DNA from 2 places in the Nocardia halotolerans genome. Region 1 is predicted to be linked to the other one. Evidence: riboswitches for the same ligand, from Rfam matches in the RefSeq annotation. Region 1 holds a riboswitch; the other holds the start of a gene.

Region 1 (15,619 bases):
GGCGCCGGGATAGCGGAAGTGGACGTCGTCGAAGACGATCTGGCCGCGCAGCCGGTCGATACGGACCGCGTCGGGAGTGTCGGCGGCGATCGAGGACGGGGTGCGCAGCAGGTCGCCGATGCGGCGCAGACCGACCCGGGCCTGCTGGTAGCCGTCGAAGACCTGCGAGAGCTCCTGGATCGGGCTGAACAGCAGACCCAGATAGAGCACGAAGGCGACCAGCGTCCCGGTGGTGGTCCGGCCGTCGGCGACCGCGTTCGCCCCCAGATAGACCACCGCGGCCAGCGCCAGATCGGCCCAGGCCAGGCTGAACGAGAAGTAGGCGGCGATGGCGCGCTGGGCGCGCATGCGGGCTTCGCGGTAGCGGTGGGAGTACTCGGTGAAACGCCGCGCCGCGAGCGGTTCGTTGCGTGCGGCCTGCACCGCGCGCAAACCGGCGATGTTCTCCTGGAAATCGGCGTTGACCGTCGAGACCCGTTCCCGCGAGACGGTGTAGGCCACCGAGGACACCCGCCGGAACGCGAGGGTGGCCAGCAGCATCGGTGGCACCGTGGCCAGCACCACCAGCGCCAGCCCCGCGTCGATGACGACCAGCCCGATCGACACCCCGACCAGGGTGAGTCCCGCGACCAGCCCGGTCGCCACCCCGGTCTGCAGGAAGGTCGACAGCGCGTCGACGTCGGTGGTCATCCGGGTCATGATCCGACCCGACAGTTCGCGCTCGTAGTAGTCCAGGCCGAGCCGTTGCAGCTGGGCGTAGCTGCGTACCCGCAACCCGAACAGCACTCGCTCGCCGGTGCGGGCGGTGAGCACGGTGAGCACCACGCCGACGGCCAGCCCGGTGAGTACCAGCGCGATCCCGATCACCGCCGACACGACCAGAGCAGAGCTCTCACCCGCGGTGACGCCGGTATCGATGGCATAGCGGACCAGCGGCGGGAAGGCGATCCCGATCAGCGCCTCGGCGATGAGCAGCAGCATCACCGTGGCGACCAGGGCGCGGACCGGGCGCAGCAACGCGCGCAGACCGAAGTCCGGTTGCGGTGCGCGCAGGTCGCCGGGCAGCCGCGGTGCCTCGGTGGCCGGTGGCAGGGCATCGACGGCGGCGCGCAGTTCCGGTGTTTCGCTCAGGTCGGCCGAGGCCGCGGCCATCGAACGCGGGCGGCCGTGCCCAGTGGGCGTCTTGGTGAGCCCGGTGGCGGTCGGAACCACCGCACCGGCCGGGGCGGGCAGCCGGATGACGCGGTCGGCCTGGGCCAGGGTCGACTCGCGGTGGGCCAGGATCAGGGTGGTGCGCCCGCCCGGATCGGGCAGCCCGCGGAAGATCTCGGCCTCGGTCACGGCGTCGACCGCGGAGGTGGCGTCGTCGAGCACCAGCACCCGGGGCCGGGTGAGCAGCACCCGGGCCAGCGCGATGCGCTGGCGTTGCCCACCCGAGAGGGTCAGGCCGCGCTCGCCGATGACGGTGTCGTATCCGTCGGGCAGTTCGGTGATGAACTCGTCGGCGGCGGCGGCCTGGGCGGCGGCCCTGATCTCGGCGTCGGTGGCTTCGGGGCGGCCCAGCGCGATATTGGCGGCGATGGTGTCGGAGAACAGGAACGGGTCGTCGAAGACCACGCCGAGCGCGCCGCGCAATTCCTCGGCGCGCAGCTCGGCCAGGTCGACACGGGTGCCGTCGGTGCCGACCAGACTGATCCGGCCGGTGTCGGGCGCGTAGAAACGGGGCAGCAGCAGCGACAGGGTGGATTTGCCCGAGCCCGCCGGGCCGATGACGGCCACGGTCTCGCCGGGGCGCACGGTGAGGTCGAGTTCGGTGAGTACCGGTTGATCGGCGGCGAACCCGAAGCTCACGCCCTCGAATTCGATGCCGAGCGGACCGGGCGGCAACTGTGCCGGCTGTTCGGGGTCGACCAGTACCGGCGCCGCGTCGATCACCTGGAGCACGCGATCGGCGGCGGCTTTGGTGAGCTGGGCCATGATCAGCACCGAGGTGATCGTGCGGGCCGAGGACGTCATGGTCGCCAGGTAGGCGGTGAACGCGAGAAATGTGCCCACCCCGATCGCGCCGCGCGCGGCGAGGAAACCACCCACGATGATCACCGCGACCAACCCCGCCTGCGGCAGCGCCGACACCACCGGCGCGAACCGGGCGTTGATCCGGGCCGCGCGCAACCGTTCGGCGAACAGGGTGCGGCTGTGGTCCTCGAGCAGGTCGACCATCCGGGCTTCCTGTCCGAAGCCCTTCACCACGCGCACGCCGGTCACCGTCTGTTCGACGTGTTCGGCGAGCTCGGCGGCGCGTTGCTGGGCCGACCAGGTGGCCGCGTACAGCCGGGGCCGCAACCGCAGCACCACCACCGCCATCGCGGGGGCCACCAGCAGCGCGGCCAGCGCCAGCGGCGGGCTCAACCACACCATCACCACCGCCGACAGCACGAATTGCAGCACCGCCAGGCCCGACCACGGCACCATCGCCAGCAGTCCCTGCACCAATTGCAGGTCGGTGATCGATCGCGACACCACCTGCCCGGTCCGGATCGCGTCCTGGCCGGCGCCGTCGAGGCGCTGCAGCGCGGCCAGCAGCGACACCCGCAGGCTGTGCTGCACTTCCAGCGACAACCTGCCGGCCCACAGCCTGCGCGAGAAGCTGACGACGAACCGGCTCACCGCCAGTACGGCGAGCAGGGCGGCGGCGCTGCCGATCACCGCGGTGTCGCCGGCTTCGGCGGCGTCGACGGCGCGTTTGGTGGCCAGCGGTGCGGCGATCGAAATCCCCGCACCGGCCAGCACCGCGCACCCGATACCGGCCAGCAGGCGCGGATGCTGCAGGCACAGGCGCCAGAGCCGGCGAATCCAGCCGCCGGAGGCTTCCCGGCCGGGCACTACAGGTCGCGGGTACGCAGGTCCCACCACCCGGCGGCGCCGACCGCGGCGGTCCACAGCAGCAGTACGACCAGCGCCGCCGGCGTCGGCGCGAAGACCTCGGCCTCGTCGAACGAACCGGCGCTCACGCCCGCCACCGTCGCCGAGACCGGCAGGATCGCCGCGAAACCGCCCATGCCGAAGCCTTTGGCCACCAGCCAGACCAGCGGTTCCAGCACCAACGCCCAACCCAGTACCAGCCACACGGCACTACTGACCGTGCGCAGCAGCAACCCGATACCTGCCCCGAGCACCGCCCAGCACATCGCCACCAGCAGCCCGGCGCCGAGCACCTCGAGCAGCGTCCAGCCGAATTCGAACTTGCCACGACCCGCGGCGAAGAGCATGAGCAAGCTCAGCAGCTCGGCGATCAACGCGACACCCAGGGCGAACGCGGCGGTGACGGCGTACTTCGCGGTGACCAGCCGGTCGCGGTCGGGGGAGAACAGCACCGTCAGCGCCATGGTCTCGCGCCGGTACTCGCCGCCGGTCGCGACGATGCCGAGCAGCGCGGCCGTCACGAACACCGCCAGCATGCCGAGGTAGACACCGATGCTCGCCGCACCGGTGACCGGCTGACCGTCCGGATCGACGGGCCCCGACATCACCGCGGTGATCAGGGTGGCCACCACCGCCACCGCGGCCGGTGCGCCGAGCAGCAGCCGGTTCTGGCTCACGGCCACGACCTTGCGCGCCTCGGCATCGAAACCGGGGACGAGGTCGGCGGGCAGCACAGTGGTCATCGGGGCATCCCATACGAGTTCGGCATCGGGGCGAAGGCGGTCCCCGCGGCGGGCGCGGGCACGCGGTGCTGGTGTGTGCGCGGTTTGGTCAGCGAGGCCAGCACCCGGTCGGGGTGGATCGGGTCGGCCACGATACTGGCGACCCGGACGCCGGCGGCCTCGGCGATGGCGCGGATCGTCGGCTCGTCGGCCTCGGCCACGGCCAACCGCCCGTCGGGGCGCATCACCGCGTCGGTGAACCCCTGGGCCGCCAGCGCCGTGGCCAGCGCGATGGAGGGGGCGGCCGCAACGACCAGCCGGTCGGGATGGCCGCGGCGCAGCTTGGCCGGCGTGCCACGCCAGGCCACGGCACCTTCGCTGAGCACGACGAGCTGATCGGCCGCCGACACCACGTCGGCGAGGCTGCTCGCGCTCACCAGCACCGTGCCGCCCCGCTCGGCGTGGCGGCGCAGCAACTGCTGCAACCAGCCGCGTTCGATGCCGTCGGCATCGGCGAACAGATCGTCGAGCACCAGCAGTGGCGGATCGGCCAGCAGTGCGATGGCCAGCGCGAGCCGGGTCTGCTGGCCCGGATGCAGCAGCGCCACCTCGGTGTCGGCCAGGGCGGTGAGGCCGGTGTCGTCGAGCACCGCGTCGATCCGGCTGTTCGGCACACCCGCGAGCGGCGCGTAACACCACAGCTGATCGCGCACGGTGCGCGCCGGATGCAGCCCGCGCGGGCTCAGTACCGCCCCGACCGCGCCGGGCCCGCGACCGGGCCCGCTGATCTCGACGCTGCCCGTGGTGGGTGCCAGTAGACCCAGCGCGAGCCGCAGCACGGTGGTCTTACCCGCACCGGCCGGGCCGACCAGCGCGGTGACCGCACCGGCCCGCGCCGTGAGGTCGATCCCGTCGACCGCGCTGATCTGCTCGAACTGCTTGCCGACGCCGCGCATCCGCACCGCGTCGCCCCCGCCGCCGCTCACTTCTCGGTCGCCGTGCCGAGCGCGGGCAGCGGATCGGCGTCGATCACGTTGTGCAGCCCGGCGGGCCACACCGCGGGCGGCGGGCCGAACGCCTTGCGCGCGTTGTCGATCGTGCCCTTGCCCAGTGCCCGGTTGCCGGCACCGCCGATGGCGGCACCGATGCCTGCGGGCAGTACCTTGCCCGCCATCAGCGCCGCACGCTTGGTGATGAAGCGTTTGACGAACTGCTGCAACAGCGAGCTGTTGATCGCGGACAGGCCGGGGACCTTGCCCGCCAGCGCGCCCGCCCAGTTCTTCGACGAGTTCCGCAGCCCCTTCTGCACGATCGCCATACCGGCGTCACCGAGCACGACCGCGAGCACCATCGCGCGCCGGGCTTCCTTGTCCTCGGGTTCGATGCCCTGGATATAGGCCCGGGCGAGGGTGAACACCGCCGAGGCTTCCATGAAGAACGCCGTTTCGGCGCCGACCGCGCCGAGTGCGGCCAGCGTGCCGACGCCGGGCACCGCCGCGGTGGCACCCACCGCCGCACCGCTGCCGGTGACGGCGAGCAGGTACTGCTTCTCGAGCCGTTCGACGATCTGGGCCGGGCTCTCGCCGGGATGCCGTTCCCGCAGGTACTGCACATAGCGGCGCACCGCAGGCGCCTGCAGCTTGGAACCGGTGTCGAGAACATCGACCACGGCCTTCTCGATCGCACTCTTGAACACGGCGTCGTCCTCCTCTTCGCCCGACGAGTCGAACTGTAGGGCACCTCGGTCCCCGACAGCTCATCATGCCAACGTGCACCGACACACCCCGGTTCCGCGCTGTGGGCGCGCTCGCCACCCGGTGGGCCCGCGCCGGGTTCTACGCTGACCGGATGAGTGAAAACAACCCGACCCGATTGACGCGCGAGTTCACCGCAGCCGGTGCCGAGATCGCCACGATCACCATCGATCATCCGCCGCTGAACCTGTTCGACCGCGAGCTGATCGACGCGCTGATCGCCGATGTCGCCGCGGTGAGCGCAGAGCCGCCGCGGGCGCTGCTGATCCGGGCGGAGGGCAAAGTGGTCTCCGGCGGGGTGGACGTGCACATCTTCGACGGGCGCAGCGTCGAGGAGGGCGCGCAGCTGTGGCGCGAGCTGTTCGACAAGCTCATCCACCCGCTCGAGGCGCTGGGGTGCCCGGTGGTCTTCGCCGCGCACGGCCTCACCCTCACTGCCGCCTTCGAGATGTCGCTGGCCTGCGACATCATCCTGGCCGCGCCGAAGGCGAAATTCGGGCTGGTGGAGACGGTGGTCGGACTCACCCCGTCGATGGGCGGCCCGCAGCGGCTGGCCGAGCGCGCCGGTTCGGGCCGCGCCCGCGAGTTCGTGATGACCGGCGACCTCTACGACGCCGCGACCATGGCCGACTGGGGTGTGGTCAACGCGATCCACGACGACCTCGACACCGCCGCCCGCACCCTGGTGGCCCGCCTGGCCGACGGACCAACGCGCGCGCACGCGGCGACCAAGCAGATCATCGAGGCGTGGCGTTCCGGCGGTGTGGCACACGCGGATTCGGTGACGCCGAAGGTGTCGGGCGAGCTGTTCGGCACCGCGGACCTGCGCGGGGCGGTGCGCAGTTTCCTCGATGTCGGGCCCGGTAAGGCGAGCTATCGCGGCGAGTGAGCGCGCCGAGTGCCTGACAGGATTGTGACCCACATCATATAGTCGAAGCTGCGCTGCCGCATCGACGTACGTGGAGGTCCGGATGGGTCACAGTGAGCACGAGCCGGACGCGACCGTCATCGAGTTCGGCGCCCACGCCACCGCGGGCCGGCTGCGCCGGGGTCCCGACGGGGTGTTGCGGTACGGCGATCTGCATCCGGCCCTCACCGAACTGCTCGATCTGCGGGTGCACGCGTTCACGAATCGGGAGGCGGTCGTCGAGGTCGGTGGCCCGCGCCTGACCTACCGCGAACTGTGGCACAGCGCTTCGCGGATCGCGGGCGGACTGCAGGCGCACGGCATCGGCTACGGCGACCGCGTGGCGGTGCACATGCCGACGAGCGCGCGCTGGGTGCAGGCCTTCCTCGGTGCGCTGCTCTCGGGTGCGGTGCCGGTACTGGTCCCCGACGCGCTGCCCGCCGCGATCGCCGACCGGGTGATCGCCGACAGCCGAGCCGATTTCGTCCTCGGACCCCGGGGCGCGCTGCCCGAGGGCACCGCCTATATCGATGACGGTGCGGCACTGGATGATCCGGCGCTGCTCTGCTACACCGGCGCCGCGGTCCGGCGCGGCGTGCCCACCGGGGTGGAGCTGACCAACGAGAACCTGCTCTCGGCCGTGTCCTCGGTGATCGGCGCGCTCGGCCTGCCCGCCGACGGCCTGCGCAACCTGGTGCTGTTGCCGCTGGCCCATGCCAGCGGCTGCGTGGACCAGCTGCTGCCGACCTTCGCCGTCGGCGGCACGGTGGTGCTGGCCCCCGGCGCGCGCCGGCTGGCCGACGTGCTGGTCAGCGAACGGATCGACACCGTGTCGGCGACCCCGCGCATCTTCGCCGGTCTGCTTCCCGGGCTCGCCGCGCCGCGTTCGGGTGTGCGGCGGATCAGCAAGGCGTGCCATCGTTCCGAGCGGGCCGCCGCGCCCGCGCCCGCCACCCTCACCGCCGCGTTGCGTGATGTGTTCCCGGCGGCCAGGCAGTGGTCGGTGTGGGGCGCCACCGAGACCAGCGGGATCGGCCTGATGGTCGACGACACCGACCGCGCGGAATCGGCCCGCAAGGAACCGGCGCTCGGGTTCGCCTTCGGCGGCACGGAACTGGCGCTGTCGGGCCCGCACGCCGACGCCGGGCGCGGCGAATTGCTGTGCCGCGGGCCGAATGTGAGCCGTCGTTACTGGAACGACCCCGATGCCACGGTGGCCCGCTTCAGCGGCAGCTGGTTCCACACCGGCGATCTGGTGAGCATCGACGCCGACGGACTGGTCCGCGCCGAACCGATCCGCCGGGCCGGCGGCGGCTCGTAGCCCGAGCCGGCCGGCTCAAGCCAACCTGGCGCGCAGTGCCTCGCGCAGTTCTCCGGCGAGTCCGATCTCGGCGAGGTAGCCCTCGGTGTCGCCGTAGCGCTCGCGCACGGTGGCATCGGCGGTGCGCAGGTATTCCTCGCGAACCCCGAGCAGATCGGCCGACAGTGCCTCGCCGCCGCCGATCTTCGGCTCCAGCAGCACCCGCAGCGGTTCGACCGCGGCGTTGCTGGCCAGGAAGTCGGTGTACACCTGGTCTTCGGTGACGCCGACCGCGCGTAGCAGTGTGGCCACCGCCCAGCCGGTGCGGTCCTTGCCCGCCGCGCAGTGCACCAGCACCGCGCCCTCGCCGCGCACGATCGAGGTGGCCAGGCCGGTGATGGCGGTGTGCGCTTCGGGCAGGGCGGGGAAGTGCCGGTAGACCTCGACCATGTGCGCGAAGGCCGAAACGGTGGTCGCCTCGTGCGGCGGGGCCTCTTCCATGCGTGAGTCGAACGGGGTGATGTGCAGGCGTACGCCTGCGGGCAGCACGTCGTGGCCGATGTGATCGATCTCGGCCGGGCCGCGCAGATCGTGTACATCGGTGACACCCAATTCACCCAGGGTGCGCAGGCCCTGCTCGTCGAGCCCGCTGAGCTGGGCCGAGCGCAGCAGCACGCCGGTGCGTACCGTGGTGCCGGCGGCGGTGCGCAGCCCGCCCACGTCGCGGAAATTGAAGGTGCCGCCGAGAGCGAACTGGTCGGCGGGAGGCGAGAGAGTCACTCGTCCAGGTTATCGGCGCCCAGGTTGCGCGCGGTGCCGAGTTCGCAGATCGGTCGTCCAGCCCGGTATGTCTGTTTGGTGAAGTGTCACTGTGTGGTCGCCCACATGCGCGGATCTGAACTTCGGGTCACTTGTACAATCGACCAAGATATGGATTCCGGCAAGGGGGCCCGGAAGTGTTGGAATGCGAACAGAATTAAGCCGTACGGTCGGTTTTATAAAGGTCGCATTCGGATAACAAAACAATCTTTCAGTCTGAAAAGGATGGCTGAACCAGTTCGTGAATCCAGAAAACCTTCTAAGATCGAGCTCGTTGGTCAGGTTGAAACCGCTAGGTGTCACCGATACCACGGAGCTCGCATCGCCGCGGGTAGCGAAATTTTGTTGCCGAGGAGTCGTCGTTGAGCGTCAGTCGTGAACTTACCGAAACCTCGTTGCGGCCCGATGTCTGCCAGGCCGTCGAGCAAGCCGCCGCGAGTGTGGACGCAGTCGGAGTTCGTGCGCTGCGGATCTACCTACACGCCGGTCTGAGTGCCTATTGGCCGCTGGTGAAGGCGGCACCCGAGCGCCGGGTGGCCGCCTATGAAGCCGCGCTGCGCACCCTGCGCCAGCGCTGGTCGCCCGGGGGTGAGACCGTCGGCGATCCGACCGCGGTCGCGATGTTCCGCGCGATGGACGACGAAGCCGGCGACTTTCTCGGACTGTGTGCCCGGCTCTCGGGCACCCAGTGGCTCGAACCGGTCGATTCGGTGGCCGGTTACCTGGTGTCGGTGTTCCACGGCGCGGTCCTGCGCTGGCTGGCCGACGGCAATGACGAAACCATTCTCGTGGTGATAGACGACCTGGTCGGCTGTCTCACGCTCAAGGCCGTCGAGCGCTGAGTCCGCGATGCTGGACGGATGACCAAATTGGTGCTTCAGTAGAAGAGTGACCCAGACGACAGTGCTGCACCACCTGCACGCGGCGACCGCCGACCTCGACCCGCCGCTGGCCGCCCTCGATCTGGCCGCCCTCGACGCCAACGCCGCCGACCTCACCCGCCGCGCCAACGGCGTCGCGATCCGGGTGGCCACCAAATCGGTGCGCTGTCGCGCCGTGCTCGAGCGCGTGCTCGGCCCCGAACTCACCGCCCGCGCCGGCTTCTCGGGCCTGATGGCCTACTCGCTGCGTGAGGCGATCTGGCTGGCCCGCCTCGGCGCCCGCGACATCCTGCTCGGTTACCCCGTGCTCGACCGGACCGCGCTGGCCGAACTCGCCGCCGATCCGGTGCTGCTGGACTCGATCACCCTGATGATCGACGACATCGCCCAGCTCGAACTCACCCGCACCGCCCTCGGCACCGAGCTGGTCCACCCGCGCATCTGCCTCGACATCGATGCCGCCCTGCGGATCGGCCCGCTGCACCTGGGCGCCCGCCGGTCACCGGTGCGCAGTCCCGATCAAGCCGCCGAACTGGCCGCCGAAGCCACCCACCTCGGGTTCCGGGTGGTCGGGGTGATGACCTACGAGTCGCAGATCGCGGGCCTGCCCGACAGCAACCCCGCGGTGCGCGTCGTGAAACGGCTCTCGGCCATGGAGATCGGCCGCAGACGCACCCAGGTGCTCGACGCGGTGCGTGCGGTGGTCGGCCCACTCGAGATCGTCAACAGCGGTGGCACCGGCTCGATCGAAGTCTCGATCACCGACCCCGATGTCACCGAAGTGACGGCGGGCTCGGGCCTGTACGTGCCCACCCTGTTCGACCACTACCGGTCCTTCACCCCGCGCCCGGCCCTGTTCTTCGCCACCCCCGTGCTGCGCAAACCGGCTCCGAGCATCGCCACCGTGTTCGCCGGCGGCTACATCGCCTCCGGCCCCGCGGGGCCGAGCCGGGTGCCGGTACCGGTGTGGCCGGCCGGCTTGAAACTGCTCGGCTCCGAGGGCGCGGGCGAGGTACAGACCCCGCTGGCCGGTGGTGCCGAACTCGAGATCGGTGACCGGGTGTGGTTCCGCCACGCGAAGGCGGGCGAGCTGTGTGAACGCTTCGCCACCGTCCACCTGGTCGAGGAACCGGGCGCGCGCACCCCGGTGCCCACTTACCGGGGCGAAGGACAGTGCTTCGGCTGAGCCCGCCGCGGCCGGTAGGTGACGGTCGGATACCCCTCGACCGGGTCCACGACGACCTCGGCGCGCACGTGATAGACCTGCTCGACGAGTTCGGCCGTGAGCACCTGGGCCGGGGTGCCCACGGCCACCGGCCGACCGCGGTCGATCACCACCACCCGATCGCAGAACATCGCGGCCAGATTGAGGTCGTGTAGCGCGATGTAGCTGGTCAGCGGCAGTGCCGCGACCAAGGCCAAGATCTCGAGCTGGTGCTGGATATCGAGGTGGTTGGTCGGTTCGTCCAGCAGCAGTTCGTCGGGTTCCTGCGCCAGGGCCCTGGCGATCTGCGCACGCTGACGTTCCCCGCCCGAGAGGGTGTGCCAGCGCCGGGCGGCATGTCCGCTCATGCCGGTGTGTCCGAGCGCCCGCTCGACCGCCTCGCGATCGGCCGCCTCGTCGCCGCCGAACATCCCGCCGTGCGGAATCCGGCCCAGGCGCACGACCTCGCGCACGGTGATGTCGAGTTCGGTGTCGGCGTGCTGCTCGACCATGGCCACCCGGCGCGCCACCTGACGGCGCCGCAGCGCACGCACATCGGTGTCGTCGAGCAGCACCTGCCCCCGGTCGGGGCTGTCGAGGCCGCCGAGCAGCCGCAGCAACGAGGACTTGCCGGACCCGTTGGGCCCGAGCAGTCCGATGGTCTCTCCCGGTGCGGGCGAGATGCTCACCCCGCACAGCACCGGCTGCCCACCCCTGGTCCAGGCGATGTCCACGGCTCGCAACGTCATCGACGGCCCCGCATCCGGAACAGGATCAGCGCGAAGGCCGGCACCCCGATCAACGCGGTGACCACCCCGATCGGGATCTCGGCCGGAGCGAAGAACGTGCGGGCGAGCGCGTCGACCCAGACCAGGAAGATCGCGCCGGCCAGCGCGGCCACCGGCAGCAGACTCCGATGACCCGGCCCGACCAGCAAGCGCGCCGCGTGCGGCAGCACCAACCCGACGAAGCCGATCGCGCCCGCCGCACTCACCAGCACCGCGGTGATCAGCGCGGTGATCCCGAACAGTGCCACGCGGACCCAGCGCACCGAGATGCCGAGCGCGGCGGCGCTGCTGTCGCCGAAGGTGAACGCGTCCAGCGCCGAGGCCTGCGTCCAGCACACGACCAGACCGGTGAGCGTGACGCTCGCGCAGATCACCACATCGGTCCAGTCGGTCCCCGACAGTGAGCCGAGCAGCCAGAACAACACCCCGCGAGTCTGTTCGGCATCGGCGGAGGAGATCACGATGAACGAGGTGAGCGCCGAGAACAGCTGGGTGCCCGCCACTCCGGCGAGCACCACCCGCGAGGTACCACCGCCCGCGCCGGCGGCCAGCAACATCACCAGCGCGAACGACACCAGCGCGCCACCGAAGGCCCCGGCCGACAGCGACACCGCGCCCGCCCCGACCCCGAGCACCACCACCAGCACCGCGCCCGTCGACGCGCCCGAGGAGATACCGAGTACGAACGGGTCGGCCAGCGGGTTGCGCAGCAGTGACTGCATGATCGTCCCGCACAGCGCCAGCCCGGCCCCGCACACCGCGGCCAGCAACGTGCGGGGGAGCCGCAGCTCCCAGACGATGCCGTCCTTGATCCGGCTCACCTGCGCCTGCCCGAGACCGAGGTGCTCGAGCACCACCGCGTACACATCGGGCACCGACAGATCGGCGGGTCCGAAGGTGATGCAGACCGCGATCGAGGCAGCCAGCACCACGAGCCCGGCGAGCAGATACCCGGCCAGCACCGCACTCGCGCCGCGTCGTGCCGGCGCCGGGGTCAGCGCGCCCATCCCCACCGCTTCATCGCGGCGGCGACCTTCTCGACACCGTCGATCGTGCGGATCGACGGGTTCAGGTCGGCCCCGTTGACCACGATGTAGCGGCGTTCGCGCACCGCGGTCAGCCGCTGAGCCACCGGATCCGATTCCAGGAAGGCGATCTTGCTGTCGAGAGCGTCACCCGCGAGCTTGCGCCGGCTCAGATCGGCCAGCACGAGGGCGCGCGGGTCGCGGTCGAGCAGGCTCTCCCAACTCACCTGCGGCCATTCGTCGGTGGTGTCGTCGAAGATGTTGCGCGCGCCGACCGCGTTGGTGATGATGCCCGAGGCGCCGCAGCAGCCCGCCATGTACGGGGTGGCGGTGTCGGCGAACCAGTAGGCGAGCGAAACACCTTCGGCGCGGACCGCGCCGGTCGCCGCGGCGAAGCGCCCCTGGAGTTCGGTGACCAGCTGTTCGCCACGGTCGCGCACGTCGAAGATCGCCGCGAGATCGCGGATTTCCCGGTACACGGTGTCGATGCGCAGCGGTTCGGTGCGGGCGCCGTCGGCGTTCACGCTCTCGTCGGTCTTGCCGTCGCAATCAGTGGGTGAGAGGTAGGTCGGTACCCCGAGGCCGGCGAACTGGGCGCGGTCGGCGACGCCGCCGGGGCCCAGCGTGCCGCCGAAGGAGGCGGAGACGAAATCGGGTTCGGTGTCGAGAACCACCTCGAAGGACGGCTTGTTGTCGGCCAGCCGGGGCACGGTGTCGTTGGCCGCGGCGAGGTTCTCCCGAACGGGGTCGGTCCAGGTGGCGGTGCCGACCATGCGGTCGGCCAACCCCAGCGACAGCAGGATCTCGGTGGAACCCTGATTGAGCGAGACGGCTCGCCGCGGCGGGGCGTCGATGGTGACGGCCTGCCCGCAGTTCCGCAGTGTCAGCGGGAAACCCGGTGCGCGCGAACCGGGTTCGCGCGCCGAATCGGAGGTGGCGCAACCGGTGCCGAGCACCAGGACCGCGGTCGTGAGGGCGGCACCGAGGTACCGGAGAGAAATGCGCATACGGCGCCGAACTCCTTCATCAGCGGCCCAGTCGCGGAGCCGAGAAATTCATCGTGCGCGACCGAGGAGTATTCGGGCTCCGGTCCTCGAACTCGACCGTTACCGTTGCGCGTCAGCCCCGGATTCGCACCGGGTTCCCTCATCGATCGTGGCCGTACCGACGGCCGCGCACACTGTATACCGGTGCGCTGTCAGCGCAGCAGGGCCACGACTTCGGCGTCGTCGAGCTGGTGGAAATCCTCGTAGGCCATGCCGACCCCGCCCAGATCGGCCGGTGTGTGCAGGCAGACGAGTTCGTCGCATTCGCGTGCCACCCGGTCGACGGCCTCGGGGGCGGCGACCGGCATGGCGACCACGAGATGGGCGGGTCGTTGGGCACGGGCCACCCGGCAGGCGGCGAGCACGGTCGCGCCGGTGGCCATGCCGTCGTCGACGAGCACCACCGTGCGGCCGGTGAGCGGGCTCGGGGCGCTTCGGCGCAGCGTGGCCTGTCTGCGGGCCAGCTCGGCGCGCTCGGCCTGCTCCACCTCGGCGAAGGCCGCATCGGTGACGCCCGCGCGCTCGATGACGTCGCGATTGAGCACCACGATCCCGGTCTCACCGAGTGCGCCCATCGCCAGTTCGGGGTGCTCGGGCAGGCCGAGCTTGCGCACCAGCAGCACATCCAGCTCGCCGTCGACGGCCGCGCACACCGCCGCCGCCACCGGCACGCCGCCGCGCGGTAACCCGAGTACCAGGGGCCGGGTGCCGCGCAGGTGCTCGAGGGCGGTGCCGAGGGCGCGGCCCGCGGCCGCGCGATCCGGATAGACCATCACCTCGAAACTACTCCGCGGCAGCGCCGGGCGACACAGGTTCGGTGACGGCGAAGCGGCGCAGCGACAGACTGGGATTGGCGGCCCGCACCTTCACCAGCTGGGCGGGGTCGATCGTGGCGGTGAGTACGCCCGGTCCGTCGCCGAGTTCGGCCAGCACCGCACCTGCCGGGTCCACGATCATCGACGCGCCGGCCCCCAGCGGCGCGCACTGATCGGCCGCCGCCACATAGATCGTGTTCTCGATGGCCCGCGCGCGCAGCAGCGTGGTCCACTGGTCCACCTTGGCCGGGCCCGGAATCCACTGCGCGGGCAGCAGCAGCACGTGCGCCCCCGCCACCGCGACACGCCGACAACCCTCCGGAAAACGCAGATCGAAGCAGGTCTGCATGCCGAAGATCACACCGTCGACGGCGAAGGTCGCCGGCTCGGCCAGCGGACCGGCCGCCACGACATCGGACTCCAGCTGGCCGAACGCGTCGTAGAGATGGGCCTTGCGGTACACCGCCACCACCGCGCCGCCGGGATCGTGCGCCACCAGCGTATTGCTGATCCGCCGCGCTCCGGGCGCGGGCAGCTCCACCACACCGGCCACCAGGAACACTCCGAATTCCGCTGCGAGCGCGCCCAGCCCGGTGGTGAAGGGGCCGTCGAGCGGCTCGGCGATCGCGAGCACCCGCTCGTCGAGACGGGGCACCGCAAACATCGAGTATTCGGGTGCGAGCACCACCCGGGCGCCCGCTTCGGCGGCGGTGCGCACATGCTCACGCAAGGTGACCAGATTGGCCGACGGGTCGGTTTCCGGGGCGAATTGGACGACCGCGACCGGCACCGTCGCCGCGTCCGGTTCCTGATGTACTGAGCGGTTCGGCAGTTGCATAGGTCTCACCGTATTCACCTGGTGGTTGGGGTAGCTACCGGCAGGCAGTAAACTGGTGGTCAATGAACACAAATGAGGTCGACAGCGTTCCTGCCGACGACGACAGGCACGACAACGGCCCGACTTTCGCCGATCTCGGGATCGATGACCGCGTTCTCGCGGCCATCGCCGACGTGGGGTACGAGTCTCCGTCGCCGATTCAGGCGGCCACGATTCCCCCACTGCTGTCCGGCGCCGACGTCGTCGGCCTGGCCCAGACCGGTACCGGCAAAACCGCGGCATTCGCGATCCCGATCCTGATGAATCTGGACACCGCGCAGAAGAAGCCGAGTGCGCTGGTGCTCGCGCCGACCCGTGAGCTCGCGATCCAGGTCGCCGAAGCCTTCGGCAAGTACTCCTCGCACATCCCCGGTCTGCACGTGCTGCCGATCTACGGCGGGCAGAGCTACGGCGTGCAGCTGTCGGGTCTGCGCCGTGGCGCCCACGTCGTCGTCGGTACGCCCGGTCGTGTGATCGACCACCTGGAGAAGGGCACGCTCGATCTGACCGAGCTGCGCTACCTGGTGCTCGACGAGGCCGACGAGATGCTGAAGATGGG
Region 2 (15,619 bases), on a different contig from region 1:
GCGGCGGCGAACCAGCGCGCGGTCGCCTCGCCGACACCGAACGACGCACCGGTGATCACGACCACCTTGCCCTCGACCTCGCGCCGCAACGCGGCTCGGCTGCGCAACCCCCGGGGACCGATGACCCACGCGACCGCTCGGGCGAACGGTGTCTCGACGATCCGCGCGGGACCGGTGGGCAGAACTGCAGACATCAATGATCACTCCGTCGTCTTCGACATGGTGGACAAGGAACCGAGGAAGGCCACGGCTTGAGGATCCGAGAGCGCGGCGTCGACGGCCCGCTGGGTCAGTTCGATATTCGGGTCGGTACGCAGTGCGGCCAGGATCGTGCCGAACACGTTGCCGACGACCAGGTCCTTGACCTGCTCGCGGCTGATGTCACGGGTATGCATCCAGTGCAGAACCAGCCCCTCGATGAACGACGCGAAGCCGTTCATCGCGGCACGCAATACCGGTGAGGCATCCGAACCGGTCACCTCGATGACCAGGGCGTCGGTCAGTCGGGTTCGGTGCCGGTCGCGGATCTGGCGCACTTCGGCGTCGGCCACATCGGCGAACAGCGCTTCGAAGGCCCGCGGCTGCCGCTCGGCTTCATCGAGAAGGAGGTCGATGCCCCGGGTCAACCGCTCCAGCGCGGGTCCGCGCATGGCAAGCAGGCTGCCCCAGAATTCCTCGGCCGCCTGTTCGATAACGGCCAGGTAGAAGCCCCGCTTCCCGCCGAAGTGGTAACTGATCGACCCCGCGGCCACCCCGAGCGAACGTGCCAGGTCAACGATCGAGACCTCTTCGTAGCGGTCACTGCTGAACGCGACCTTGCCCGCCGCCAGCAGTGCCGCCCGCGAGGCCTCGCCACGCCGGTTGCTGACCATCACACCTCCCAGTTCTTGAATCAGATTCAGTAATGTTGAGAGTAGGGGTCTCAGCGAAGCCGGTCAATAGCTTTCTGAACTCAATTCAAACTGTGCGGCGGGGGCGCGAAGGCTCACGAACCCGGCCCGGCGCCACCCGTTCGGTATGGCCGACCTGCTGCGCGGGTGAGTGATCAGCAACAGACCCCGATTTCGCGACAGCGGGTCCGGTTCGAATCACGCTTGTCCCCTACTCCCCCTACCGCTGGACAGAGTTGGAGACTGCACACAGGTAGGTGGAGCCGCGGGCGCAGCGATCGCCAGCCCGGTGATCATGCTGCTGGGCCGTGGGTCGGTGCCACGGTGGCCGGGTGCGTGCTCAGCGCAGCCACGCTCGGCGCACTGGGCGGCCTCATCACCGTCGGTGGCCCGCTCGCGCCGGTCTCGGCCTACCAGTACTTCTCGACGATCCTCGCGCCGTGCCCGGCGCCTACTGCGAGAATTTGGCGGTTCCAGCGCCCGCGAAGTAGTCGCCACCACCGTCTCGCCGGCCCGCCACGCTCACCACCAAGGAGATCCGCAGTCCTCGCCGGTTCAGCGGTGACCGCGGGCCGGTCCGCCCCCGCGGGGCGGCTGCGGGCTATCGCACCGACGGAGTACGACACCACCTTCGCTGACGACGAGCGTCATCTGATGGGAGCCCACCGGCGGGTGGAGCTCCTGGACTAGGATGGCAGACGCAGCTGGTTCACGTTCACCGTGCAGAGTCGGAGCCCCGAACTTCAGTGATCGTGTCGAACCGGACACCGGGATACCGGTATCCGGCGAGAGGGAACCCGGTGAGAATCCGGGACTGTCCCGCAGCGGTGAGTGGGAACGACCGCCGTCATCGAGCACTGGGCATCCGCCTGGGAAGCGACGGCCACTAGGTCGGCCGAATCAGGCCGGTGCCCACAAGTCCGAAGACCTGCCCGCTGTGCCGGACACGCCGTGTCCGGCGGCCTCCGCCTCGAGGATTGGGCGCACGGACCGACAACTCGTCGACCCACCGGACTCGGTCCGGAACGAACGCGGGCACAGCTGCGCGTTCGCGTGGTCGGCGGTCGGTGCTTCCCGCGACAGGCGATGGCTATCCGCATCTGCACCGGAGACGATGATCATGTCCATTTCGCCCACCCCCTTCACCGCCACCGTTCTCGGGCTGCCCCGAGTAGGGCCGAACCGCGAACTCAAGCGCGCCACCGAGGCCTACTGGGCCGGCAGAGCCGACGCAGACCACCTACACAGCGTCGCCGCCGAGCTGCGTCACACCCATCTGAGTGCGCTCGCCGCCGCCGGGCTGGACTCGATTCCTGTGGGCACCTTCTCCTACTACGACCAAGTGCTCGACACCGCCGTGCTGCTGGGCGCCCTACCCGCGCGAGTCGCCGATATCGCGGACCCGCTCGACCGTTATTTCGCCGCCGCGCGCGGCACCGACACGATCGCCCCGCTCGAGATGACCAAGTGGTTCGACACCAACTACCACTACCTCGTCCCCGAAGTCGATGCGGCGACACAGTTTTCCCTGAACCCGGCCAAGTTGTTTGCCGAGCTTGCCGAAGCCGAGGCCCTCGGCATCCCCGCCCGGCCCGTGGTCATCGGACCGCTCACTTTCCTGAAGCTGGCCAAGCACGCCGTCGGTGCGCCACTGGACCGCCTCGCCGAGCTCGTCCCGCTCTACCGCGACCTGCTCACCCGGCTCGCGGCCGCCGGAGCGGAATGGGTCCAGATCGACGAACCGATCCTGGTCACCGACCTCAGCGACACCGAGCTGGCCGCCGTCCGTGCCACCTACACCGAGCTCGCCTCGCCCGCCGACCGGCCCGCGATCCTTCTCGCCACCTACTTCGGCCACACCGACGCGGCCCTCGCCGAGATCGCCGCCACCCCGGTCGAAGCGGTCGCACTCGACTTCACCGCGGGAACCACCGTCGACGCAGTCGCCTCGGTTCCGGCCCTGTCGCGCAAACTGCTGGTCGCCGGAATGGTCGACGGGCGCAACATCTGGCGCACCGACCTCGGAGCCGCGCTGAGCACCCTCGGCGCACTGCTGGGCAGCGCGACCCGAGTTGCGGTGTCGAGCTCCTGCTCGCTGCTGCACGTCCCCTATTCGCTGACCCCGGAAACAACACTGGACGACCGGCTGCGGTCCTGGCTGGCCTTCGGCGCCGAGAAGGTCGACGAAATCCGCGTTCTGGCAACGGCACTCACCCAGGGCACCGCTGCCGTCGCCGCCGAACTGCGGACCGCCCACGACGCAGCACAGTCGCGCCGCACCGACCCCCGTCTGCACCACGACACCGTCCGCGCACGGCTGGCGGCCCTCACCCCGGCCGACATCAAACGCGCCCCTGCCGACCAGCGCCGGATCGAGCAGCGAGCACACCTGGAGCTGCCGCTGCTGCCGACCACGACCATCGGCTCCTATCCGCAGACCTCCGCGATCCGGCTGGCCCGTGCGGCGTTGCGCAAGGGCGAGATCGACCAGACCGAATACGTCGCCCGCATGCGCGCCGAGATCGACGACGTGATCGCCCTCCAAGAACGACTCGGCCTCGACGTGCTCGTTCACGGCGAACCCGAACGCAACGACATGGTCCAGTACTTCGCCGAACTTCTCGACGGTTTCGCGGTGACCGACAACGGGTGGGTCCAGTCCTACGGCACCCGCTGCGTGCGCCCCCCGATCCTGTTCGGCGACGTCACCCGGCCGACCCCGATGACCACCGACTGGATCGGCTACGCCCAGTCCCGCACCACCAAACCGGTCAAGGGCATGCTCACCGGACCCGTCACCATCCTGGCCTGGTCCTTCGTCCGCGACGACCAGCCGCTCGCCGACAGCGCCCGCCAAGTCGCGCTCGCCATCCGCGACGAGGTCACCGATCTCGAACGCAACGGCGCACGCATCATCCAGGTCGACGAACCCGCACTGCGCGAACTGCTCCCGCTCCGGACGGCCGAACAACCCGCCTACCTCGCCTGGTCGGTGGACTCGTTCCGCCTGGCCACCGCCGGCGTCGCCGACACCACCCAGATCCACACCCACCTCTGCTATTCGGAGTTCGGTGAAGTCATCGGCGCGATCGCCGGACTCGATGCCGACGTCACCTCCATCGAGGCGGCTCGCTCGCATATGGAGGTTCTCGACGACCTCAACGCCGCGGGTTTCGATCTCGGCGTGGGGCCGGGTGTCTACGACATCCATTCCCCGCGCGTACCTTCCGTCGAGGAAATCACGACCTCACTGAACGCGGCGTTGAAAGCTGTTCCCGCCGAACGCCTGTGGGTCAATCCCGACTGCGGCCTGAAGACCCGCGGACCGGTCGAGGTGGAAGCATCCCTGCGCAACCTCGTCGCCGCGGCGGAGGCGCTGCGCTGAGCGGATAGTTGCGAGTCCGCGTCGGCAACGACAGCCGACGCGGACCGCGCGCGACCCCTACACGTGCAAGCAAGCCACCAAGCACTGGCGAAACCGGCCGACTAGAGCCGGATAGTCGGCACGCGCACCGGATCAGCCCTCGCCCCACGTCACCGCACCCGCAGAAGGACCGTACGTGCAATCAACGACAGCACCAGTACTCATCGCAGCGCTGGCCCTTGCTCTCGGCGCATGTACATCGACATCCGACCAGCCCGACGAATCCACCACATCCGCTGCCACTGCCCTGTGGAACCCCTGTACAGAGATCGCGCCAGACCACTTGCGACAGATGGGTATCGACGCAGACACCAAGACCTCCACCACAACCGAGAAACCCGACTGGAAGTACTGCACCTGGCAGGACTCCAAAGCGGTTTGGGCCTACCACCTCGGCATTCTCTCCACGAGTTTCCCACTCGAGGCCATCAGGAAGGCCAAACCCTCAGCCACCGAGACCACGGTGGGCGGGCGCACCGGGATTCAGGACCGCACGGCCGACCGAGAATGCGAGATCCTCCTTCCTGCCGGTACCGGCTCGGTCTACATCCGAGCCTCCGACAGCCCTGCGGCACACAACCCACCCGATCCGTGCACCCGCGCACTGGAGGCCGCCAACGTCCTGGTGACCGGCCTGCCCTGAGGCTAGATTTCAGGTCGTACACGACGTGAGTTCCCTCCCCCACCACAGCCCCGATTGCGCCACATCGAAGCCTGCGCAGAACAGCTCAGCTCAGCCGGCCGAGCTCGGACGCTCTCACGGCTTTGACCGACAATTTGGTCGCGACATCCCCGGCGACTGCAACTCTGCCACGACTGACGCGGCGGCAGGGCCGCTGCGACCCGATCGTGCAGCATTCCCGAAGTACTCATCCATCAGCATGTCCCACCCGAAGCAATTATTGGATTCAGGTATGGCTGTCGCGCTACGTGTCAGCCCAGTACGCCTACACCGGTGGCAACGGCCTTCAGCGCCTCATCCAGGCCGGCTCCTCGCTGATCGGCAGGATTATGGTCGCGGTCATGCTGCTGACGTTGGCCGTCATCACCATCGTCTGACGCGTAATCCTGTTCTGCCTGTTCTTGAGCGGGTTGATCAGCTTCGCGATCGGCTCCTACATGGGAAAACACACTTGGCGCACAGCTGTGTAATCGACGAGATCACCACCTTCACCGCGCAGGCGGCCGACAGCTTCGCGCTGACGATGATCGACTTCATCATCTGCCTTGTCCTCCGCAGCGACTCGATCTACGCCGAAGATCCTCATCCTCGCCATGGTCCTTTTCGGCGACTGGCAGCTCGTACACAAAATCGACGAGCACATCCGCCCTGATAGCGGCTCGTTGAACATGAACGTCGCCGATGCCACACAGAAACGGATCACCCAGGCCTCCAGCGTCCACCGCAACAACCGGCTCAAACCGGCAGATGCGGCGCATGTCGGCGGGTCGTCACCGGTATCGACGCTGGCATGGTCAGCGCTGTCCAAGGCGGGGTCCGGGTGTGTGAGGTCAGGCGCCGAAGTACCGCAAAGGTTCGATCCCACTCGACCAAGCGTTGGCGGCAGAGCGGGAGGCTCGTTTCCAGGCGCAGTATCAGGCGCTGCGGATCCAGCCGAAATCGCCTGCCGAGAAGCTGGCTGCAAAGCGGCACGCCGAACAGCAGGCATCCAAAAGCCCACGAAAACCCGCCACGAGCACCTCTCGGGCCGTGCCCTTGAACTGTTCGGGGCCCTCACCAGCTGAATGCAGCGCACGTTCGGTCACCCAGCTAGAGCAGCGAAAGGTTGGCGGACCGTTTCGCCCAGATACCTCGCTATTCAGAAAGATGCCGTTCGACCGATTGGATCTTGGTGTTGAGCGTATCGGTATGCCCGGGGCGCAGGTCGGCTTTGATGATGATGCTGGCGCGTCCGGCGGTCTGCATGACGGCGTCGGTGGCGGCTTTGATGACGGCCATGACTTCGTCCCAGTCGCCTTCGATCTCGGTGAAGCTCGCCGCTGTCCGGTGCGGCAGCCCGCTGTCACGGATTACCCGGACCGCGGCCGCGACGTGAGCGCCGACATCTTCACCGGCACCGACTGGGGTGATTGAAAATGCTGCGAGCACAGTTGTTCCTCCTGTTAGATGCCGACATGTGAATCAGAGACTATCCAGCAGCGCAGAGGTTTCCTCGCGGAGTTCGGCGACAGGGCCGCTGGTTTTGATCCGAGGTTCTGTGGTGAGCCGGTGAATGCGGCAAATGTCGTGGACCGCTCGCGCCGAGGTAGTGCCGCGTGCGTCGGCGATGGCCTCGCGAGCAAGGCGTACACCGTGTTCGGCTTCGCCATGGCGCAGATGCAGGGCGGCCAGTTGCGCGGTGCTGCGCAGTCGGGACCGTGCGTGCGCGTCGGACAGGTTTCGCGCGGACTCCAGCTTGGTCATAGTCGGGCCGACTTCGAGTCCTCGCTGAAGGACAGAGTGAACAGTCCATGCGTGAGGTCGAAAGCGAGCAGCTTCTCGCTGTAGTAGGTGGCGAATCCTTCGTGCGCCAGGTCGGGGTGGTCTTCGTCGCCAGCTTCGTTGAACAGCGACTCCGCTTCGGTGAGCGCGCGAACACATTCGCGGTGGTTGCCTTGGACGCCGAGAGCTCGGGCTTTCACCGCAGCGATATCGGCGCGGCGCAGCAGCGACAGCGTGTCCGCCCGAATCGCGGCAACCTGGGCTGACCACCTCGAATGCCTCGCGCAACTCGGACGGCAACTCGAATATCAGCCCATGGCCGCGCTCTCCGACCGATGGCAGCTGCAGCAAGAAGGACGCATAGATGATGTTCTTGACGACTGGGTCCTGACGAGAAAGATACTCGTCAAGGAATCGCAGAAGAGCACGCCAGTCCTGATATTCACCACCCGCCGTCAACGAATGCGCCCACAATCTCGGGTGTCACATCAACCGCTACACCAACCCGACTGCGAACCGCACCCGCGGCATAACGGTCGGCGCGTCCACGATCCGTCGGACTACCGGCCGAGGCTCCGGAGCCAGGCGAGATAGGCCGAGGTCTTTGCACGCAGATCATCGACCGGCCAGTTCTCGGGTTGCAACACCTCGGGCAGTGCCGGATCGGTGGTGAGTAGGTCCAGCGCGGCACTCACGGCGGCGAATCGTGCTGTCGGCTCAGGGGTTTCGATGGCATCGAGCAGGACACGAGCGCGTGACGACCAATCGGACAGTGGCCAGAGCTCGGCGGCGAGGTCGGCGGGGTCCGCAACTGGCCGCAATCGAAATCGGAGCGTGGTGGCGAGGAGGTCGGCCGACTCCGTGCGCAGGAGGTTGGCCGGCCGCAGCCAGACTCCCTCGCGAAGCTCGGCCAGACGAAGCGAGAGCAGCCGGAGGCGCAGGGCCGCGCGCTCGGCCGACGGTCGGCCGGCGGCAGTGATAACGACCTGCTCCCAGTCGCCGTCCCAGGGCCGAACGGGCGGCGCGGCGAGCTCGGCCCGACGCGCACGCAAAGCCGGGTCGAGCGTGTAGGCGCGATGTTCGCGTTCGAGCTCGCCCGCGGCCACCATCCGTGACACCGCGACACGCACCGTCGTTTCCGGATAGCCGACCGCGGTGGCCGCGGCGCAGATTTCGCTCGAGGTCATCGTCGGCGAATCAGCCGCGATCAGAATCCGGAGCACCGCCGACCGGGCCGACACCGGACGAACCCGCATGTCGAAGCCGGTAACAGCGGATTTCACGGGATCGAGTCTACATATTTCACTATTGCCGCGACTGTCTTACAAATGTAACGTCTCATGTCATGACCACGAGCACATCCACGACCTCCTCGTTCCCGCTGGCCGGGCGCACCATGATCATGTCCGGCGGCAGCCGCGGCATCGGGCTGGCGATCGCCGTCGCCGCCGCCCGCGAAGGTGCCAATATCGTGCTGCTCGCCAAGACCGATAAGCCGGACCCCCGGTTGCCGGGCACCATCCACACCGCCGCCGCCGAGATCGAAGCCGCCGGCGGGCAGGCGCTTGCCGTGGTGGGTGACGTGCGCGACGAAGCATCGGTAGCCGGTGCGGTGGCCCGCGCGGTCGAGCGTTTCGGCGGCATCGACTACTGCGTGAACAACGCCTCCGCGATCGCCCTCGGCCCCACCGAGGAACTGCCGATCAAGCGATTCGACCTGATGCAGCAGATCCAGCTGCGCGGCACCTACCTGCTCTCCAGCGCATGCCTGCCGCACCTGCGCCGCAGCGACAACGCCCACATCCTGAGCCTGTCCCCGCCGCTGAATCTCGCACCCGAATGGCTCGGCGCCCACCCCGCCTACATGCTCGCCAAGTATGGGATGTCATTGCTCACCCTGGGCTGGGCCGGCGAATACGCCGAACACGGCGTCGCGGCCAACTGCCTGTGGCCCGAAACCCTGATCGCCACCGCCGCGGTACAGAACCTCCTCGGCGGCGACGACGCGATCGCCAAAGCCCGCACCCCGCAGATCGTGGCCGATGCCGCCGTCGCGGTCCTGCGCAAGGACGCGCGCACAGTCACCGGAAACACGTTCCTCGACGTCGACGTCCTACGCGCCGAAGGCATCACCGATCTCTCGCCCTACGGTGGTGCGGGCGATCTGGAATTCGACATCTTCGTCGACCCGCCACAGAACCGCGATCGCGCCTGACACGCGATCACCTGCACCCACTGGATCGCCGACCCCGCCCAGGAGGGAACTAGCCGATGCCCAGCGGCTACGCGCCGTAGGCCGTCGTCCTCGACTGGGACCGCCGCCGCCCGTCGAAGTATCGGCGTGCGGCGGCGATCCCAGGTCGCCCTTTTCGGATCTGGTTTCCGGGCCGCGACAGCCGGTCTTCCGGGTCGCACACCGTCGGATTCACCACCGCCGGCGCGTTCCCGGCGGCTCTCCGGCGAACGTCGGCACACCTTCTGGGCAAAATCTCTAGGTGACAGTGCCTCCCGGTGACTCGGTGCTGCGAACTGCTCGCCCACGACCGGACACCCACGCCGCCACGGTGCCGAGCGCGACGACCACGATGCCCGAGATGAGGGCGGCGGACATGCCGGTGCGGAAGCTGTCGTACACGCTGTCCAGCAGTCCGGGTGGTGCGCCGGGCGCTGATCCGATGGCAACACCCTCCGCCACGGAAGCCTCGACACGGTGGGCGATGTCGCTGGGCAACTGCGCGGCCGAGTCGGCGACACTGTCGCGGTAGACACTGCTGAATACCGTGCCCAGCACAGCGATCCCGAGCACGGCCCCCAGTTCACGGGTGACGTCGTTGAGTGCCGAGGCGACGCCGTGCTTCTCCGGCGGCAGTGCCGCCATAAGGGCCTCGGTGGCCGGTGTCGCCGCGAACGCGATACCGCTGCCGAGCAAGAACACTCCGAATCCGATCGGCAGGTAGGAGGATTCGGCACCAGCGACGCTCATGATCGCCAAACCGGTCGCGATAAACGACATTCCGAGAATCACCACAGGCCAGTACCCCCACTTGCGGTGCAGGACGGGAACCAGCGGCGAGAACACCATCGCGGCAAGGGCCAGCGGCAGCATCGACAATGCGGCCTCGAGCGGCGAGTAGCCCTTGACGATCTGCAGGTACTGCAGGCCGACGATGAAGAACCCGAACATCGCCAGGGATTCGGCGGTGATGACGATGGACCCGGAGGCCAGGCCGGGCTGCCGGAAAAGCCGCGGATCCAGCAGCGGCCGAGGGTGTCGCAATTCCCAGCCGATGAATCCGGCCGTCCCGATCACGGCGAGCACGAATGCCGAGACCACCGGCACCGAACTCCAGCCCCGCTCCGGCCCCTCGATCATCCCGAACACCAGTGCGGCCACCGCCAGCACCGACAGCAATCCACCACCGACATCGACGCGCTCACGACCCGACTTCGATTGGCGTGGCACCAGCACGGTGGCGACGAGCGTCACCACGGTCAGCGCCACATTGAAGGCGAATATCGAGCGCCAGGAGAACCATTCGAGGAGCCCGCCCGCGGTGAGCAGTCCGATCAGTGCGCCGCCGACGGCGACGCCGGACCAGACACCCACAGCTCGGCCGCGCTCGTCGGGTGGGAACACGTGCGTGATGATCGACAGCGTCGTCGGCATCACCGCCGCGGCACCGACGCCGGCCAAGGCACGCAACCCGATGATCGTGTCGATATCGTCGAATATCAGCACCGCCGCCGACGATGCGCCGAAGATCACCAGTCCGACGACCAGCATTGCCTTGCGCCCATAGCGATCTCCGAGCGCTCCGGCGACCATGAGCAGGCCGGCGAAGGCGATGCCGTAGGCGTTGAGAATCCACAGCAACTGCGACTCCGTCGCCCGCAGATCCGCGGCCATCTCGGGCACTGCGACCATGAGCGAGGCCATTATGCCCATCACGGCCACCAGCGCCGAACACATCACCACCAGGATCAGGTTGCGCCGCAGCCGACTCGGCACGACCGTGTCGCTGTCCTGCACCTCGTTCAGTTGCACCATGTCATTACTCCCTTCGGTCCGACGGCAGCTGTGCGCTCAGTGGGCGCTGACGCGCATGCCGACGGGCGGCTTACCCGCCGGGACGAACACCGCGGCGGCCGCCGCGACGATCAGCGCGAGAATCGCGCAGAAGGTGAAGGCATTCGTGAATCCGCCGAGTTCGGCGCCGCCGGTCCGCAGACTCACGGCCGCGACGGTGGAGATGACGGCAACGCCGAGGGCCGAGCCGATTTCGTGGAAAGTGGTCACCAGCCCGGACGTCACCCCGGCGTGGGCGTGATCGACTTCGGCCAGTGCGGTCGTCGTCGCGGTGACGATGACCGCGCCCTGTCCGACGGCTGCCACGGTGAGGCCGAGGATCAATGCGGGGGTGCCGTCCCAGATCGCGGGCACGGCCGCGCCCGCTGCCGCGATGGCCAGACCTGCCACACCGACCGGGCGATAGCCGAAGCGGCCGATGAAGTGGCCCGCGTTGTGTGCGCCGATGATGGTGCCCAGCGCGATCGGAATGAACAACAAGCCGGTTACGAGCGCCGAATTACCTTGTCCCTGCTGCAGATAGAACGATCCGAGAAAGAACCCGGTGATCAGCAAACCGGTCGCCACGAGCATCAGCACCGCACCGGCGGCGATCGGGCGCTGCGTCAGCAGACCCGGGTCGAGTAGCGGCTCGGTCGTCCAGCGCTCGAACACGACGAAGACCACCGCGAGGACCACGGCCGCCGCCAGCGAGCCCAGCGTGCGCGGGTCGGCCCACCCCTCGTCTCCCGCGGTGATCAGGCCGTAGATCGCCGCGCCGACGACAGCCGTGGCGAGAACCGCGCCCACTCCGTCGAGTCGATGCCCGGGCTGCGCCGGACGCAGAGGGACCACGCGCGGAATCGCAGCCAACAGCGCGATGCCGACCGGTACGTTGACGAAGAAGATCCACGGCCATCCCGGTCCGGCGGTGAGCAGCCCGCCTGCCAGCACCCCGGCCGCCGCTCCGGTGCCGCCGAGCGCGCCCCACACGCCGAGCGCCTTATTGCGTTCCGCCCCTCGGAAAATCATGGTCAGGATCGACAGTGCCGCCGGCGACAGCAACGCCGCGCCGATCCCCTGCCCGATCCGGCCGGTCACCAGCATCGGCGCGTTCGATGCCAACCCGGCGACCAGGGACGAGCCGGTGAACACCATCAGGCCGAGTGCCACCATGCGACGAGCACCGAACAGATCCGCCGCGCGGCCACCGAGGATCATCAGCCCACCGAACAGCAGGGTGTAGGCCGTGACGACCCATGTCGTCGCGGCGCGACTCAGTTCGAGATCGCGGCCGATGTCGGGCAGTGCGACCGTCACCACCGTGATGTCGAGAATGAGCATGAATTGGGCGACGGCGAGGACAGCCAAGGCCCACCACCTGCGTGGGTCGGCGGTGTGGGTGAAGTCGTCGGAGTGGTGAGCGGGCGCATGCGGTTGCATGACAGCCTCCTAAGTTGAACGCTAGTGTTCGAGTTATGTCCCACCATAACCTGAACACACGTGTTCGAGAAGACCTGCACAGGGGTCGCGCCACTCACCTCCCAACCGGCCGGCTCGCGATATATTGACGACACAACCCGTACGGCCATGTTCGAAATGAGGTGTGAAGTGACAACGTCAGCGGATACCGAGCCGCCCGGCCGCAAGCGGGCCGACGCCCGGCGCAATATCGCCGCGATTCTCGACGCCGCACAGGAGTGCCTGGTCGCCGATCCCGACGCGAACATCTCCGAGATCGCCAAGCGGGCGGGCGTCGGCCGAGTCACCCTGTACGGGCACTTCCCTTCGCGCGCCGACCTGATCGATGCGGTCTTCACTCGCGCGGTCACCGAGAGCGACCACATTCTCGACGCGGTCGACATCGACGGCGATCCCGGGCAGGCACTGGGTCGCCTCGTCGCCGCATCGTGGAAGATCATCGACCAGTTCCGCGCGCTGCTCCTCGCGGCGCAGAACCACATTCCGAGCGAACGGATTCGCGCCGCCCACGACCGCCCCCTGCGACGCGTACGACGGATCATCGAAAATGGCCGTTCCGCAGGCGTTTTCCGCGACGACCTACCCGTGTCGTGGATGGTCGCGGTATATCACAGCGTCACACACACCGCGGCCACCGAAATCAGCGCGGGCCGACTGACCGACCGAAACGCGGCGACACTCATCACGACCACCCTGCTTGCCGCATACGCACCGCAGCCCACGCCGTAGCACCGAGGTAGACGCACATCAGCAATGGGCTCCGAGACACACGGAGAGGGTGGAACTGTGCGCGAACAGGTGACCGACCACGGTGATCTCGAAACGGACGTTCTTCCGCTACTTCGCACTGTGAACTGCTCGTCTTCGAACAGGGGCAGCGTCGGCAACTGAAGTCCGGTGAACCGGGTCACGCCTCCACTGACAAGGTTGGTCCCCGCTACGGCGAGGTCATTCGGCGCACTTGCCGATAAGGTCGAAATCACTTGCGCGGAGTCGTGATCCGTTCCCTGAAACTTGCGGGAAGCAGTGGCAAGGTTGGTTGGCACGACGCCAGGGTCGTCAGATCTTGTTGATGCGCCGCGGACAGCGTCGCCTTGAAATTCTCGAACGGCGTACTCAGCGAGGCGAGCAGCCCAGCTGAGCCGCTGGGAACCGAGAGCCCCGACAGCATTCGTGAGGCGTTCGACGAGAAGTTCGCCCCCACCTCCTGCAGATCCAACCCAAATCCATCGAGAACGCCAACCTGCACGGCGAAGTCGTTCACGACACCCCCCTCAATGGCACGACAGCAGTGTAGGCGATCGTGCGCGGAATGGCACTGCCCCACAAGTGAAGTGGGTCCAAACTTCAGGTACCACGGGCTTGGTCGCCACCGGTAGGTCTCGATCAATGTCGGAGACGAAATCCGATGACAGATCAGTACCTCGCAGCGGTGACCGATCCGGCGGCGCGAGTCGACGCTGCTAACCAGCATGAAGCTCCTCGGCACTGTGGTTTACTACTACGCCTTCGTGCCAGACTCCCCGAATCCTCTCAGCAGTCGCGGCGGCAATCGACCTCACACCATCGCCGCGAAAGAACCTATTCGGGCGCTGTCCGGTCAAGGCGCCTGCGGTGGCGCGTGCGCGCCGCAGGCGCATACCGAAGGCGACCAATTGTTTTCTGGGCCACGGCAATCATGTGTGGTGCATCACCAGCCATTGACCTGAAGCCAAGTCGAGGTTGCAGAGTGGCGTCATGAGCAATGACACAGCCGCCGTGACCGGACAGACCCCCGACGATCTCGACACAGAACTCGCCGCCATCCGCGCCGTCGTCGCGTCCGTCGAGCACGCCCAGGCCAACGAACTGGTCACCGAATTCAGTGCGCTTTTCCGCGCCGATGCGATCTGGACCACCGGCGACGGCCGCCGCCTGTTCGGCCGCCCGGCCATCGCCGAGTTCACCGCCCAGGTATTGCCCGGTGCCAGCGCACGAGGCCGGGCGACCTATGAGGTCGAGCACGTGTTGTTCCTGCGGCCGGATGTCGCCGCGGTGAAGGTCCGGCAGAGCGGTTTCACGCTCGACGGCGAGTTGTGGGGCCAGGGGACGCCGATGTATGTGATGACCAAAGAAGACGGCGCCTGGATGCTCACCGCCAATCAGAACACTGCCCTAAAGACAGACTGATCTTCTGGGCACCGAGTGGGTCAGAGCGGTACCGAAGCCGCAGCCTCGAGTGGGTTACGAATCGTGAAGTACGACGGTTCGAGTCCGATGGGGAGCACCAAGAACAACCCCCTACCTGTGCAGACGGGTAGGGGGTTGACTCGTTCTTGTCCGGCTCTCTTCGACTAAGCGCCCTGTTCGACCGACTATTCTGCGCGGCCCGTCAGTGGGTTGTCTGGGACCGAAAGGTTAGTCCCTCTGGTCCTTGCGCGCCTTCAACCGCCACCGGTCCGTCCTCGGTATATCCGGGCATTACCCCATCTTGCGAGTCCCGGGCGAACTCATCCAGGGTCGTCGGTCTGCCCGGGTCAACCACCGGCTCTTCCAGATTGACGTCGTAATCGTCCTCGCCGTCACCGGCTTCGGATCCATTAGTCACCGTACTCACGTCCTGTCCTCGGATCGACATTGCGGGTGCGCTGCGCGGCTCTGATGTGTTCAAAGAATAAGCGCAGGTTAGCTGCGTATAGCGCATTTGGTTGTGCCAGCGAATTCTGACGTCGTTTATCGGTTAATGTCTCCGGCTCTCAACCTCGAATCGACCCGGCCCGATCCGATCGGCGAATTCTGACGCCACCAGGCGGGCCTCCCGGGTAGGCCGGAGGACCGGCCAGCGGTGTCATCGGCCGATTCGTCTTCCCTGCACCTGGCTCGACGCCGGTAGCGTGACTGGCGTGGGGACGACACAAAGGGGCGATCGATGAGCGATGCCATCCGCAAACGCCCAAGGCAGCAGCGGTCCAAGGACACAGTGGACGTGATGTTGGAAGCGGCCGCGCAGATGTTCAGCCGTGAGGGGTTGGCAACAACGACCAACCGGATCGCCGAGCGTGCCGGAGTCTCGATCGGAACGCTCTACCAGTACTTCCCGAATAAGCACGCGATACTCCAGGAGTTGGCCGTGCGGCATCTTCTCGGGGGCGGTGAGCAACTCGGTCAGGTGTTCATCAGACTCCGGGAGACCGAGCCGCCGTTCGAGGAGACCATGCGCGCGATTGTCGACGTCATCATCGACCTGCACAGCGACCGGCCCGCGCTACACGCCCTCATGCATCGTGTCGCCGCACGGCTGCCCGGAGAGCTCGCGGCATTGCGTGCCTTCGAAG

What was found. A riboswitch is a leader RNA that binds a small molecule or an ion and turns the genes downstream of it on or off. The one in region 1 is predicted to bind cobalamin.
Region 2: it holds a riboswitch for cobalamin, as region 1 does, so the genes downstream of both, metE (5-methyltetrahydropteroyltriglutamate--homocysteine S-methyltransferase) here and ACFO5K_RS14675 (ABC transporter substrate-binding protein) in region 1, are expected to answer to the same signal.

The regions. Positions count from the first base shown of each region.
Region 1 covers NZ_JBHSDL010000014.1:876,453-892,071, reverse strand. Annotated here, with positions in the region: gene ACFO5K_RS14730 (ABC transporter ATP-binding protein) at 1-2,883, opposite strand, end outside; gene ACFO5K_RS14725 (ABC transporter permease) at 2,883-3,665, opposite strand; gene ACFO5K_RS14720 (ATP-binding cassette domain-containing protein) at 3,662-4,630, opposite strand; gene ACFO5K_RS14715 (hypothetical protein) at 4,627-5,340, opposite strand; gene ACFO5K_RS14710 (enoyl-CoA hydratase/isomerase family protein) at 5,493-6,287, shown strand; gene ACFO5K_RS14705 (class I adenylate-forming enzyme family protein) at 6,370-7,626, shown strand; gene ACFO5K_RS14700 (tyrosine-protein phosphatase) at 7,642-8,385, opposite strand; gene ACFO5K_RS14695 (TetR family transcriptional regulator) at 8,787-9,266, shown strand; gene ACFO5K_RS14690 (alanine racemase) at 9,313-10,491, shown strand; gene ACFO5K_RS14685 (ABC transporter ATP-binding protein) at 10,461-11,258, opposite strand; gene ACFO5K_RS14680 (FecCD family ABC transporter permease) at 11,255-12,304, opposite strand; gene ACFO5K_RS14675 (ABC transporter substrate-binding protein) at 12,292-13,329, opposite strand; cobalamin riboswitch at 13,376-13,509, opposite strand; gene ACFO5K_RS14670 (phosphoribosyltransferase) at 13,521-14,141, opposite strand; gene ACFO5K_RS14665 (carbon-nitrogen hydrolase family protein) at 14,152-15,021, opposite strand; gene ACFO5K_RS14660 (DEAD/DEAH box helicase) at 15,084-15,619, shown strand, end outside.
Region 2 covers NZ_JBHSDL010000025.1:264,873-280,491, forward strand. Annotated here, with positions in the region: gene ACFO5K_RS19735 (SDR family NAD(P)-dependent oxidoreductase) at 1-194, opposite strand, end outside; gene ACFO5K_RS19740 (TetR/AcrR family transcriptional regulator) at 201-872, opposite strand; gene ACFO5K_RS19745 (hypothetical protein) at 1,227-1,580, shown strand; cobalamin riboswitch at 1,636-1,840, shown strand; gene metE (5-methyltetrahydropteroyltriglutamate--homocysteine S-methyltransferase) at 2,005-4,275, shown strand; gene ACFO5K_RS19755 (DUF3558 domain-containing protein) at 4,451-4,957, shown strand; gene ACFO5K_RS19760 (hypothetical protein) at 5,080-5,373, shown strand; gene ACFO5K_RS19765 (hypothetical protein) at 5,430-5,804, opposite strand; gene ACFO5K_RS19770 (hypothetical protein) at 5,911-6,081, opposite strand; gene ACFO5K_RS19775 (MTH1187 family thiamine-binding protein) at 6,131-6,424, opposite strand; gene ACFO5K_RS19780 (hypothetical protein) at 6,458-6,739, opposite strand; gene ACFO5K_RS19785 (hypothetical protein) at 6,787-7,023, shown strand; gene ACFO5K_RS19790 (PaaX domain-containing protein, C- domain protein) at 7,318-8,040, opposite strand; gene ACFO5K_RS19795 (SDR family oxidoreductase) at 8,103-8,972, shown strand; gene ACFO5K_RS19800 (MFS transporter) at 9,249-10,805, opposite strand; gene ACFO5K_RS19805 (MFS transporter) at 10,842-12,266, opposite strand; gene ACFO5K_RS19810 (TetR/AcrR family transcriptional regulator) at 12,435-13,034, shown strand; gene ACFO5K_RS19815 (hypothetical protein) at 13,285-13,569, opposite strand; gene ACFO5K_RS19820 (SgcJ/EcaC family oxidoreductase) at 14,043-14,474, shown strand; gene ACFO5K_RS19825 (TetR/AcrR family transcriptional regulator) at 15,214-15,619, shown strand, end outside.